One region of the Pseudovibrio sp. FO-BEG1 genome, then DNA from elsewhere that is predicted to be linked to it. Evidence: predicted binding sites of a transcription regulator. Region 1 holds the regulator's gene; each other region holds the start of a gene.
What was found. Region 1 encodes LexA, which represses DNA repair genes until DNA is damaged. Its sites were predicted from a motif close to TGTTCNNNNTGTGTTCNG; they were not measured.

Region 1 (3,118 bases):
TTACGCCAGCATTGCCGCGTTGATTGCGGCAACGGTTTATCTTGGTTTGTCAGGGGCTTCTGTCGCCACGCAGCGGGCCTATCTGATGGCTGTGCTGATCTTATGCGCCGGGTTGCTTGGTCGCCGCGCGTTCAGCCTGCGCGGACTTGCTCTCGCCTGTCTCCTCCTTTTAAGCCTGCGCCCGGAGGAGGTCTTATCCCCGGGCTTTCAGATGTCCTTCATCGCCGTCCTTGCTTTGCTGTCAGCTTACTCCTTTGGCAAGGACTGGCTTCGGGATGACCGTGAAGCTTATGTTTTAAAAGGGAAAACAGGCGTTTTGCGCACTCTCAGAAAACCCGCAAAGTGGCTTTTTGCCTGCGCAATGACCTCCCTGATCGCAGGCGCTGCCACCGCTCCAATTGCTGCATTGCACTTTGAGCAGATCGCACCCTATGGGGTGGTTGGTAATGTGCTGGCCATGCCGCTGGTGACCTTTGTGGTTATGCCCCTTGGTCTGCTTGCCCTGCTCACGATCCCACTTGGCGCTGATACGTTCTTTCTGCAGGGTATGGAGGTGGGATTATCTCTGGTGCTGAAGGCCGCCTACTGGGTGAGCGCATTGAGCGACGGGCTCACCAATCTGGGAGTTGCCAGTGTCTCAGGTTATCTGCTGGTGATCCTTGCGAGTATCACACTCTGCATCATGCCCTTACGCCTGAAATGGCTTTCTGTGCCAGCGTTTGCAGCAGGCCTTATGGGCTTTGTGGTGGAACGGCCACCTGATGTGATGATTGCCGATGCAGGTAAGCATATCGGGTTTTATGGCGAGGGCGGGTCCTTCCGCCTGACATCCTCGCGTATGTCATTTGCTGCTGACAGCCTACTGCGGGCAGGGGGATACTCTGCGAACTCCTTTAAGGAGCATAAAACGCGGGCAACAGATCGTTCCTGTGATGAGGAGGGCTGTGTGTTGGCGTTATACCCGCACGGAGCGATGGGCGGAGGAAGGGAGCAAAAGCCGTCAGTCCTTCTGGCGCAGTCGAAGGTGGAGGGCGCTCTGGAGGCTGATTGTCAGCTGGCATCCATCATCGTCACCCAAGCTCAGGCCCCTTCCAGCTGCAATGCTGAGCTGGTTTTGGATCAAAAGGTTTTTGGAGAACGAGGCTCGGTTTACATCTGGTTGTCAGTTCAAGCGGGAAACGGGCATAAAATAAAAAAAGTGCGCTGGGCATATGATGCTCAGCGCAGACCTTGGAATCCTAAATTGCCTATAACAACCAGTGCGTTAATAGCGGCGGAAGAGCGCAATCATCTTGCCCTGAATGCGGACGCGCCCCGGGCCGAAGATGCGAGTTTCGTAGGCGGGGTTGGCCGCTTCAAGCGCGACTGAAGCACCTTTTTTGCGCAGGCGCTTCAGAGTTGCTTCCTCATCATCGATCAGCGCCACAACGATTTCGCCGTTATCCGCGGTGTCGCCGCGTTTAATCAGCACTGTATCCCCGTCAAAGATGCCAGCGTCGATCATGGAGTCGCCTTTGACTTCCAGCGCATAGTGTTCGCCGCGGCCCATCAGATCTGCAGGCATTGCAATGGAATGGCTCTGGTGCTGGATTGCTTCGATCGGTACACCCGCTGCAATGCGGCCCATCACCGGAATTTCCAGCGTCGGCACTTCGTCAGGGGAAGGCGTCCGCGGTGGAGGTGGTGTGGCGACCTTCTTGCTCAGCGAGCCTTCGATAACCTCTGGAGCAAAGCCCTTTTCCTTGGCCGCAGGCTTCAGGCCTGGCGCGATGGATTCTGGCAGCTTGAGGATTTCCAGCGCACGGGCTCTATTTGGCAGGCGGCGAATGAAGCCGCGCTCTTCCAGAGCTGTGATCAGCCGGTGAATGCCGGATTTGGAACGGAGGTCCAGCGCGTCCTTCATCTCATCGAAGGAGGGTGGAACACCTGCTTCCTTCAAGCGTTGATGGATGAACATCAAAAGCTCGTGTTGCTTCTGTGTAAGCATCTTTTATCCCCGTTCGCTCCTAAGCGCAGATTGAAAGTGAGCAGCCATACTCTCCGGTTCCGAAGATGACCATTCGTTGATTTGCATTCCCAACAAGCTGAAAGACTTCAACTTCTGCGATTGGGAGGACAAAACACGAACGTACTCTACCTGTTCTCATTGTGTTCTGCAATGGGTTTGTTGCGTTTAAGCCCTGCTAGAACTGGGGGAATTGGATTTTGATGGGTGAGTGGACAGGGGTTGTCCACTCTCGTCTTGCGGATTTAGCGTAGCTTGAGAAGTTCAACTTTTTCGCCTGCTGATGCAGCCGGTGCGTGTGGCGGGCGAACAATCAGAGCGTCTGCTTTGGTGAGAAGCGCAAGCATTGAGGAATCCTGCTTACCAAACGGCTCGGTTGTCAGGTTGCCTTGCGCGTCGGTGCTCAGGCTGGCGCGCAGGTAGTCCTGACGCAGGTCGTTTGCAGGCAGGTCAGCGGTCAGCGTGGCTTTGGTAACGCCTTGATTTGCCAAAGGTACTGAGCGCCCCAGCATTTTGTCGAGGAGAGGCCCAAGGAAGAGGAGGGCGCAGACAAGACTTGAAACCGGATTGCCCGGCAGGCCGAGGACTTTCATTGGTCCAAGAGCGCCTGCCATGAGTGGTTTGCCCGGACGCATGGCGATGCGCCAGAAACCAAGCTCCATGCCTTCTGCTCCGAGCACGTCCTGAATGAGGTCGTGGTCGCCAACAGATGCGCCGCCGAGCGTGACTAGAACATCGGCTTTGGCCTCAATTGCCTGCTTGACGCGAGCTGTGATTTCTTCAGGCTGGTCCGGGGCAATGCCCAGCATCATTGGGATACCGCCGCAGTTTTTCACAAACTCTGCGATGCCGACCTGATTGGAAGCGATGATTTGATTCGGGCCCGGTGTCTGGCCTGGCTCAACAAGCTCGTCTCCGTTTGCGAGGATTGCGACAACCGGCTTCTTGCGCACTGGCAAGCTCGCGTGGTTCATCGCGCCTGCAAGGGAAAGCTCGCGGAAGCCGAGTGGGGCGCCTGCTTTGAGGAGGATCTGGCCTTCTTGGAAGTCCAGTCCGGCAGGGCGGATGAACTTGCCAACAGTTACGCTCTCTTGGCAGAATAGGTTATCCCCG
Region 2 (3,118 bases), 1.4 Mb from region 1:
TCGCCCCGGATTTCCGGAGTAACAAGGCGATCCTCACCCTCAATCATTACGCAAGTTCCTTAAGGCCAAGGCGAATAAGTTTTTCAGCACTCGCATCCTCACCCGCAGTTTTCACAGCAGCTGCCACAGCAGCAGAGGCCTGAGCTGGCTGGTAACCGAGGTTGGAGAGTGCAGACACCGCATCCGCCACCGGACGAGAGGCCACATTCTCTGCAACACTCTGGGAAACCGCGATCGTGTCATCCTCAACAGAAGCAAAGGCCGGTGCCTTGTCTTTCAGTTCGGTCACAATACGCTCAGCCACACGCTTGCCAACACCCGGTGCGCGCGTAATCGCAGTCTTATCGCCCAGCGCAATCGCGTTCGCCACTTCAGAGGCTTTCATGATGCCCAGAATGCCCAGCGCAACCTTGGCACCAACACCCTGAACGGTCATGAGAATACGGAACCATTCACGCTCGCTGTCCTCGGCAAAGCCAAACAGCTTGATCATGTCTTCACGCACCATGGTCTCAATGGCCAGCACAGCAGCTTCGCCCACACGCGGCAACTGCTGCAACACGCGAGAAGGGCAATGCACCTGATAGCAAACGCCCTGCACATCCAGCAGCACGAAATCATCGCCGTAACTATCGACGACACCCTTGAGTTTCCCGATCATTTCAAAAGCGCCTCCGCTGCGGCCAGACGGCCCGTTACACTACCCCTGTGATGACTATGGCAGATTGCAATCGCCAGTGCATCTGCCGCGTCGTCCGAATTAAACGTCGCCTTCGGCATCAACACCTTCACCATCATACGGATTTGTTCTTTTTCTGCATGCCCTGTTCCAACCACGGTCTTTTTCACCAGGTTGGGAGCATATTCTGAAACCACGAGATTGTGCAGAGATGGCACGAGCAGAGCGATGCCCCTCGCCTGTCCCAGTTTTAGGGTCGCCCCTGCATCCTTGTTCACGAACGTATTCTCAACAGCAGCTTCTGCCGGATCATAACGTTCAATCACCTCCTGCAAGCCGGTGTACAACTGCTTGAGTCGTTCTGCGAGAGAGTACTTGTTGTTGGATTGTATCGTGCCGCTGGCAATAAAGCTGACGCGATTACCTTTGGCATCAATAATGCCCCAACCGGTGTTCCTGAGACCAGGGTCAACACCCATGATTCGAATTGAATGATCCATAGAACAAACCGGTAACGAAAAATCTCCGAAGACGCTAGCCGCTAACGAAAACCAGAGGCTTAATCCGCAAAATTTCAGGAGTAATCCACGCGTTCCTGCGTGAGTTCTTATTTAGGACCCGCAATGATTGAAGCCCTCTACGCACACTCAGCCTTACAGTTGTCTCTGGTCGCAGGGGCCATCCTTTTGGCAGGTTTGATGCGCGGGTTCGCAGGCTTTGGGTCAGGCATGGTCTGGATACCTCTGGCCGCTCTGGTCATCGGGCCAAAGCTCGCCGCAGCCACACTTCTCATTCTCGATACCCTCATTGCCCTGCCTCTTATCTTCCCGGCAACCAAGCTGTGCCGATGGAAAAGCGTCCTGCCTGCTGCAATCGGTGCAATCCTCGCCGTCTCCGTCGGTGCATGGATCCTCGCCAACGCACCGCCCATCGTCTTGCATTGGGGCATCTCTATTGTTGTCTTCGCACTTCTGGCAGTGCTCATGTCCAACTGGACCTACTCAGAAGAACCCACACGCAATCAAAACCTCGGCGTTGGGGCGCTATCAGGCCTGCTTGGCGGCTTCAGCCAGATGCCCTCCATTCCCATCTACACACTTTGGGCAACCGGCCCCCATCCGCAGAACATCATCCGCGCCAACATGATCGTGTTTATCGCGATTGCCGATGCCTCTGCCTATGCCTCCTATGCGTACAACGGCCTGTTTACGAAAGAGCTCATTCCCGTCCTGCTCATCACTGGCCCCATCTACCTAGGCTGCTTGATGTTTGGTGCGAAAGCCTTCAACAAAGCACCGCCAACCTATTTCAAATGGGCAGCCAAGGGCATCATCTTCCTCGCAGCAGTCGTTTCACTGCCATTCTTCCACGATCTGTAGCTGTAACCGCCTCAACTATTTTTCCGCAGTTTCCCAAGGCTTAAGCGAGAATAAGAGGCTCCAGACAAAGGTAATTGAGAAATTCTCGACAATTCGGCCATTCGTCCTGATTGGAGGAAGGTGCGTTCGTAATTTATAGTCCGCACAACTAGGAAGCCTTAAACCGACCTTCTCAGCAGAGGCATAGATGCTCCCAGACGTCGCAGGACTCGAATCCCCGGCCTTCTTGATGGTGTGCGCAACCATAGCGCTCGCCGGGTTGACACGTGGCTTTGCAGGCTTCGGCGCAGCGATGATCTACATGCCCATTGCCTCCGCCATTATGGACCCGAAACTGGCCGCAGCTTCACTCCTTCTGGTCGATGCTACCATCTCTCTGCCCATGGTCGTCTCCGCCACCAAAATCTGCGATTGGAGAACCGTTCTGCCTGCAGCAGGCGGAGCCGTCGTCACTGTTTCCATCGGCGCCTGGGTGCTCACCAATGCAGACCCTTACGTTCTGCGCTGGGTGCTGTCCTGCGTTGTCCTTGTTCTGCTGGCCGTTCTGGTATCTGGCTGGCGCTACACCAAAGCGCCAAACAAACGCACTTCCTTCGGCGTTGGCGCTGTCTCCGGCCTTCTTGGCGGCATGACACAGCTGGCTGGCCCTCCGGTCATCACCTACTGGATGTCAGGTCCCCTGCCCGTCAGCGTTATACGCGCCAATCTGATCACCTATTTCTTTTTCACCAGCTTCGGTTCCTTCGCAGCCTTCTGGTGGAACGGCCTGATCACACAGGAGCTTCTGCTTCTCTCATTGCTGATCTGCCCGGCCTATGGCCTGAGCATCTATCTGGGAGCCAAAGGTTTCTCCAAATCCAGCGGCAAGTCTTATCGCCTGCTCGCTTACACACTCATCTTAGGCGCTGCCATCACAAGCATGCCTATTTTGGATGGAATTCTCAGATGACCCACTAGTTCACATGCACTGAAAAAGAGCCGCAAGAAGCGTCAAACAAACAGCACAGCTTGCGAAACTTGGCAAAAGGCCGTAGTTTCCGCAATAATATCCCTAGAAACA
Region 3 (3,118 bases), 2.2 Mb from region 1:
GCTCTCCTCGGTTTTTAGTCTCCGCTTCAACACTGCTTTTGCTCCAGCCGAATTATTTCGGAAAATCAGTAAAATTCAATTGGTAGGATATAACAGATTATGCTGCCGCCAAATAGGCCGAAGAGCGCTTGAAACTCAGCGCTTCAGCTAGGTGAATCCTTTGCACCTTATCCGAGCCATCCATATCTGCGATTGTGCGAGAGAGTTTTAAAACGCGATGATAGCCTCTCGCAGACAGTCCAAACTGAATGGAAGCCTGCTCAATCAACTCCTTACTGCCATTATCAAGTGCAACAATCTGTTCGATGATCCGTGCACTTGCATGAGCGTTTACCGTTATGTCCAGTCCCAGCGATGCATAACGTGCCTGCTGAATTGCTCGCGCTCTTGCCACGCGCTGGCCCACAGTCTCGGAGCTTTCCGAAGTTGTTGGACTGATCAGGTCCTTTGCTGAAACTGCTGGCACGTGCAGCTGCAAATCCATGCGGTCAAGGAAAGGTCCAGATACGCGTGACTGATAGGAACTGGCGCATTTATCTCCTCGTCGGCAGGTATGCCCGGGCTCGCCAGCATAACCGCAACGACATGGATTCATTGCTGCAACCACCTGAACTTTAGATGGGTAGCTGACGCGGTAGTTAGCGCGCACTATCGTTGCCACTCCGTTCTCGATTGGTTGCCGAAGGCTATCCAGAACGGAGCTGTCAAACTCCGGCAGCTCATCCAAAAACAGAACGCCGTTGTGAGCCAACGAGACTTCACCGGGCTTGGCTTTTATCCCTCCACCCACCAGAGAAGCCATGGAAGCTGAATGATGTGGGGCTCTGAAAGGGCGTTGATTGCTTAAAGCGCCATCTTCCAGCTCTCCTGAAATCGAAGCGATCATAGAAACTTCCAGCAGCTCACGAGCAGAAAGCGGTGGGAGCAACGAAGGCAATCTACTGGCCAATAAGGTTTTCCCGGAACCTGGGGGCCCAACCATCAGCAAGTTATGAGAGCCTGCGGCAGCAATCTCCAAAGCACGTTTTGCAGTCTCTTGCCCACGAATATCTGCAAGGTCCAAAGAACCAGCGGCAAGTGGTGAACTGCGCGGTTTCGGATCGGATAGTGTAATCTCCCCTTTGAGAGCACGATAAAGCTGAACCAGTGAGTTTGCTGCGATGATCTTCAGGTTTTCATCGGCCCATGCAGCCTCTGATCCGCAACTTGCCGGACAAATCAATCCCTTCTCATTGGCAACAGCTGCGATTGCGGCTGGCAGAGCCCCGTTGACGTGGGAGATACTGCCATCCAGCGCAAGTTCGCCAATAACAACAAAGCCTTCTACCGCCTCAGCAGGCAGAGCTCCCATGGCCACCAGAAGTCCCAGAGCAATCGGCAGGTCGTAGTGGGAGCCTTCCTTGGGAAGGTCTGCCGGCGCAAGGTTCACCGTCACGCGCTTGGCTGGTAGCGCCAATCCCGAGGCAATGAGTGCGGAGCGTACCCGTTCCTTGCTTTCTGCAATTGCTTTATCTGGCAGTCCAACGAGAGTGAAGTAGACAGAGCCGGGGCTGATCTGCACCTGCACATCAACATTGGCAGCATCGACGCCCTGAAAGGAAACGGTAGAGATGCGAGAAAACACCAGACACTCCTGCAGCCACAATTTATCAGAATTGCAGTAATTAAGCAGGAACGAAGGGGAAACACACAAGCCTTGAATACTCAGAAATACGAAAGCTTCCTTTAAAAGCTTCAGGTAATTTCTTGAGTTAAAGAAACGGCTGATCCAATAAAAATGAAAAGGCCCTGTCGTGAAACAGAGCCTTGATCTTGTTTAGCTTTCCAGCTTTCTTTCCAGCACATCCCAAACCCGGGCCGCTACATCAGGGCCGCCAAGTTTCTGAATGGCGCGAATACCCGTCGGTGCTGTCACGTTGATCTCGGTGAGGTTTCCGTCAATCACGTCGATACCAACGAGGATGAGGCCCTGCTCCTTCAGCGTTGGCCCAAGGCGAGCACAGATTTCTCTTTCTCGCTCTGTCAGATCGCTGTCCTTCGGAGAGCCACCACGAACCATATTGGAGCGCAGATCGCCTTCAGCAGGCACACGGTTCACTGCACCTGCAAACTCACCATCCACCAGCAGAATGCGCTTATCACCGTGCTTTACATTTGGCAGGAATTTCTGAATGACCCATGGCTCGCGGAAAGTCACGGAGAAGAAATCGTAGAGGGACCCATAGTTCAGATCGTCTTGTGTCACGCGGAACACCGCAGCACCGCCATGGCCAAACAGCGGTTTCATGACGATATCGCCATGTTCTTCGCGGAATGCATCGATTTCTTCGCGATCATGGGTGATCAGTGTTGGCGGCATCAGATCAGCGAACTGGGTCACAAACAGCTTTTCAGGCGCATTGCGCACGGAAATCGGATCGTTCACCACAAGCGTTGTCTTCGAGAGCTTCTCGAGAATGTGGGTTGCTGCAATGTAAGCCAGATCGAACGGAGGATCCTGACGCATCAGCACCACGTCCATTTCGGACATATCAACGCGCTGTGGTTCACCAAAGCTGAAGTGGTTGCCAGCTTCATCGCGCACCGTCACTGGTTCAACGCGGCACATCACCTTTTCACCCCAAAGCGCCAGCCGCTCCGGAGTGTAATGATACAGTTCGTAACCACGATCCTGCGCTTCCAGCATCAGGGCAAAAGCACTGTCGCCTGCAATGTTGATGGTGGAGATGTGGTCCATCTGAACCGCGACTTTAAGCGGCCGCTTGGCACCAGAAGTAGCTGCTTGGGGCATAGGCACTCCTAAAATAACGCAGGGGTAGAAATCCACGTAAATAATAATGGATGTTAGCCGCAGATATGTGGGTCAGAAAGCAATTTGTCTACATTTTTGCGATAAAATATTTGTTTCCTAAAAAATTTCAGCTTCGAAAAGATTAGGAAAATGCTGGGCTTCCCCGTGCTTTGGCAGAATAACCGCATCAAATCTCAAGGTTTTTCCCACCACTTCATGGTGGTGAGAAACCCATTCCCGCGCGGCATTGGCGATCCGTCGTTGAGAGCGTTGCGTGATTGCATATAAGCCATCATCCACACCCCGCCGTGCCTTCACCTCCACAAA
Region 4 (3,118 bases), 440 kb from region 1:
TCTTTTTCAGAGGCCAGAGAGAAGGCTTTCTCATGCAGCGTAACGATCCAGGTGTCATTCGCACCGCCGACAATCTGCCTGCGCGCCAAAGTCATCCACTTCAGACCGGTTATGCGTGCTGTGGTGAGTTCTTCTGTAAAATAAAGAAGTTCGCCGAATTTAGCCTGTGCGCCCACATGTCCTTTTACCGCAGCCAGTTTGAGCCAACGCGCCGCGAGACGGCGGTCATGATCGGGAAGTTTGTCATCCAGATACATAAGGCCGAGATTGTACTGTGCGTCTGCATCACCGAAGTAAGACGCGGCGTAGGTGAAGACCTCACGTGCCTTATAGGTGTTCTGCTTGACTGGGGTATCGCCAATGCCTGTCAGGAAGTAGCGGCCCAGTTCAACGAGTGCGCTTGCCACGAAAGGAGCGGAGCGCGCGTTTGGACCATCAGAAGAGTATTCGCGTACGACCTGAGAAAAGTACTGGAATGCCTGAAGATCATCTTCTGGCACACCATCTCCCTGCGCGTACATTCTGCCGAGCTTCCAGGCGGCCATGGCCTGCCCGTTTTCAGCTGCGTAGCGGAGCGGAGAAAGTGCCTTGTCTTTTTCACCGGAGTAATAAGCGCGGGCCCCTTCCTTCAGAGCCTGCTGAGGTGTGACGTTTGCCATCTGGTTGACGGCGGCCATAGCGTCGGCACTCTTATTTGAATCGAGCGCGTAAACATTTCCAATTGCAGCGAACGTGAGAACCGAGACACAGCTCAAGCTTGTTATAAGACGCGTAAACGCAGCGCGGTGCGTCACCATTCCATCTTTAAACAATGCTTTTTTCAAAGTGCCTCACTTGACCGCTATCGAATGATCAACGGTTCTGACTTCTCATGTTTTCATGCCGTCGTTGTAGGTTCAGGCTATGAAAGGAAAAAATGTCAATTTTGTTTCCAAAGGCGACATATCTTCAAATTGTCACAAATGATCTTACAAATGCCTAGCTTTCAATCTGATTGACAAAAAACCTACACAGTTCGACCACCTCTCAAACATGGACAAGGCAAACTATCCAATTTGCCTTTAGCGAACCAGTGTCAGTTTCGACCATTCCGGTCAGCGTAATTTCATGTTGCAAGCTCGCAACAATCTACAGCACATGACGCTACTGTATTGTGTATGCGCGGTGTAAAGTTTTGACCACAGGCCATAGGGTAATCAGAAATGCCATTTGTATTTTCGCCGCGAATGGCGCATATGGCTGTCAGATGCCCGCTAAAGGTGGGGCTCGGCACAATCAGGTAAGCGAAAAAGCGTATATCTGGCGCTTACCCACAAGGAACAAGAGTAGAACTCCGGCAGATCTTTGCCCTTTTCTCTCAGTCCTGCAAAACTGCCGTTTGATTCGAGACTACTGAGCGCAAGACCAAAGAGGTACGATGAGCACGCCTGATGATCTGTTTGCAGATGTTACCAAAAGCATGGATGAGCTGACATCCTCTTCTGGCAGCACTGAGAAGAAACAAACACCAGCAGCAAGCGCACCGTCCTCCCCTGCCAAATCATCCAGCGCAGGCCGGACTCCTCCCCCTGCTGCAGGTGATGCGGAATATACTGCTGCCGACATTGAGGTGCTTGAAGGACTGGAACCAGTCCGTCGCCGTCCGGGCATGTATATTGGCGGTACGGATGAAAAAGCGCTGCACCATCTGTTTGCTGAAGTGATTGACAACTCCATGGATGAGGCCGTTGCAGGCCACGCCAGCTGGATTGATGTCTCCTTAAGTGAAGATGGCTATCTGACCATTACAGATAACGGTCGCGGTATCCCGATTGATCCGCACCCTAAATATAAAGACAAGTCTGCACTGGAAGTCATTATGACGACCCTGCACGCTGGTGGTAAGTTTGACAGTAAAGTCTACGAGACCTCCGGTGGTTTGCACGGCGTGGGTATTTCCGTTGTGAACGCGCTCTCTGAAGAGCTGGTGGTTGAGGTTGCCCGTAACCGGAAACTTTATCGCCAGACGTTCCGCCGTGGCCTTGCTGATGGCGGCCTTGAGCTGGTTGGCGATGTTCATAATCGCCGCGGCACCATGGTGCGCTTCAAGCCGGATGCAGAGATCTTTGGCAAAGCACTGAAGTTCAAGCCTGCCCGCCTGATGAAGATGGCGCGTTCCAAGGCCTATCTGTTTGGCGGTGTTGAGATTCGCTGGCGCTGTGCCAAGTCTCTAGCTGATGAAGCCAATGGTGTCCCTGAGAGTGCAACCTTCCACTTCCCGGGCGGCCTGAAGGATTATCTGGAAGAAGCGTTGGGCAAAGAGCGTCGCGTGACGGATGAGGTCTTTGCTGGCCGCACACAGGCAACTGGTAAACATGGCGCTGTTGAGTGGGCTGTTGCGTGGTTTGCAGGCGATGGGTTCGTCAATTCATACTGTAACACCGTTCCAACTCCGGAAGGTGGCACACACGAAACCGGTCTTCGTTATGCCCTGCTCCGCGGCCTGAAAGCTTATGGTGAGCTGATCGGTAACAAGAAAGCCTCCATTATTACCGGTGATGACGTTCTGACGTCCGCTGCTGGTATGCTTTCTGTGTTTGTGCGTGAGCCTGAGTTTGTTGGTCAGACAAAAGACAAGCTGGCAACCAACGAAGCGACCCGTATTGCTGAAAACGCTGTTCGTGATGCCTTTGATCACTGGCTGACGGCTTCCCCGAACCAGGCCAACAAACTGCTGGAATGGGTGATTGATCGTGCGGAAGAGCGTCTGAAGCGTCGTCAGGAAAAAGACGTTGCCCGTAAGACTGCTGTTCGCCGTCTGCGTTTGCCGGGTAAACTGGCGGATTGTTCCACCAGCAAGTCTGATGGCACAGAACTGTTCATCGTGGAGGGTGACTCAGCGGGTGGCTCAGCAAAGCAGGCTCGTAACCGTTCAACGCAGGCTGTTCTGCCACTGCGTGGTAAGATCCTGAACGTTGCCAACGCTGGTCGTGACAAGCTCGTGGCCAACCAGTTGCTTTCTGATCTTATTCAGGCGCTGGGGTGTGGCACGCGTTCCAACTACGACGACAAAGATCTGCGTTATGAGCGCATCGTGATCATGACCGATGCGGACGTGGATGGTGCGCACATTGCGGCG

Region 2: a site for LexA is predicted at 1,179-1,196, ahead of ruvC (crossover junction endodeoxyribonuclease RuvC). Genes of this name have one in related genera too.
Region 3: a site for LexA is predicted at 1,671-1,688, ahead of PSE_RS01840 (YifB family Mg chelatase-like AAA ATPase). Genes of this name have one in related genera too.
Region 4: a site for LexA is predicted at 1,316-1,333, ahead of parE (DNA topoisomerase IV subunit B). Genes of this name have one in related genera too.

What each region holds. Positions count from the first base shown of each region.
Region 1 is NC_016642.1:3,686,051-3,689,168, reverse strand. Features, by position in the region: gene PSE_RS16510 (ComEC/Rec2 family competence protein) at 1-1,369, shown strand, start outside; gene lexA (transcriptional repressor LexA) at 1,265-1,987, opposite strand; gene glp (gephyrin-like molybdotransferase Glp) at 2,251-3,118, opposite strand, start outside.
Region 2 is NC_016642.1:5,065,506-5,068,623, forward strand. Features, by position in the region: gene ruvB (Holliday junction branch migration DNA helicase RuvB) at 1-47, opposite strand, end outside; gene ruvA (Holliday junction branch migration protein RuvA) at 47-661, opposite strand; gene ruvC (crossover junction endodeoxyribonuclease RuvC) at 658-1,158, opposite strand; gene PSE_RS22765 (sulfite exporter TauE/SafE family protein) at 1,303-2,058, shown strand; gene PSE_RS22770 (sulfite exporter TauE/SafE family protein) at 2,246-3,007, shown strand.
Region 3 is NC_016642.1:381,782-384,899, forward strand. Features, by position in the region: gene PSE_RS01835 (PAS domain-containing hybrid sensor histidine kinase/response regulator) at 1-33, opposite strand, end outside; gene PSE_RS01840 (YifB family Mg chelatase-like AAA ATPase) at 98-1,624, opposite strand; gene gshB (glutathione synthase) at 1,817-2,791, opposite strand; gene PSE_RS01850 (YraN family protein) at 2,909-3,118, opposite strand, start outside.
Region 4 is NC_016642.1:3,243,480-3,246,597, reverse strand. Features, by position in the region: gene PSE_RS14670 (tetratricopeptide repeat protein) at 1-677, opposite strand, end outside; gene parE (DNA topoisomerase IV subunit B) at 1,418-3,118, shown strand, end outside.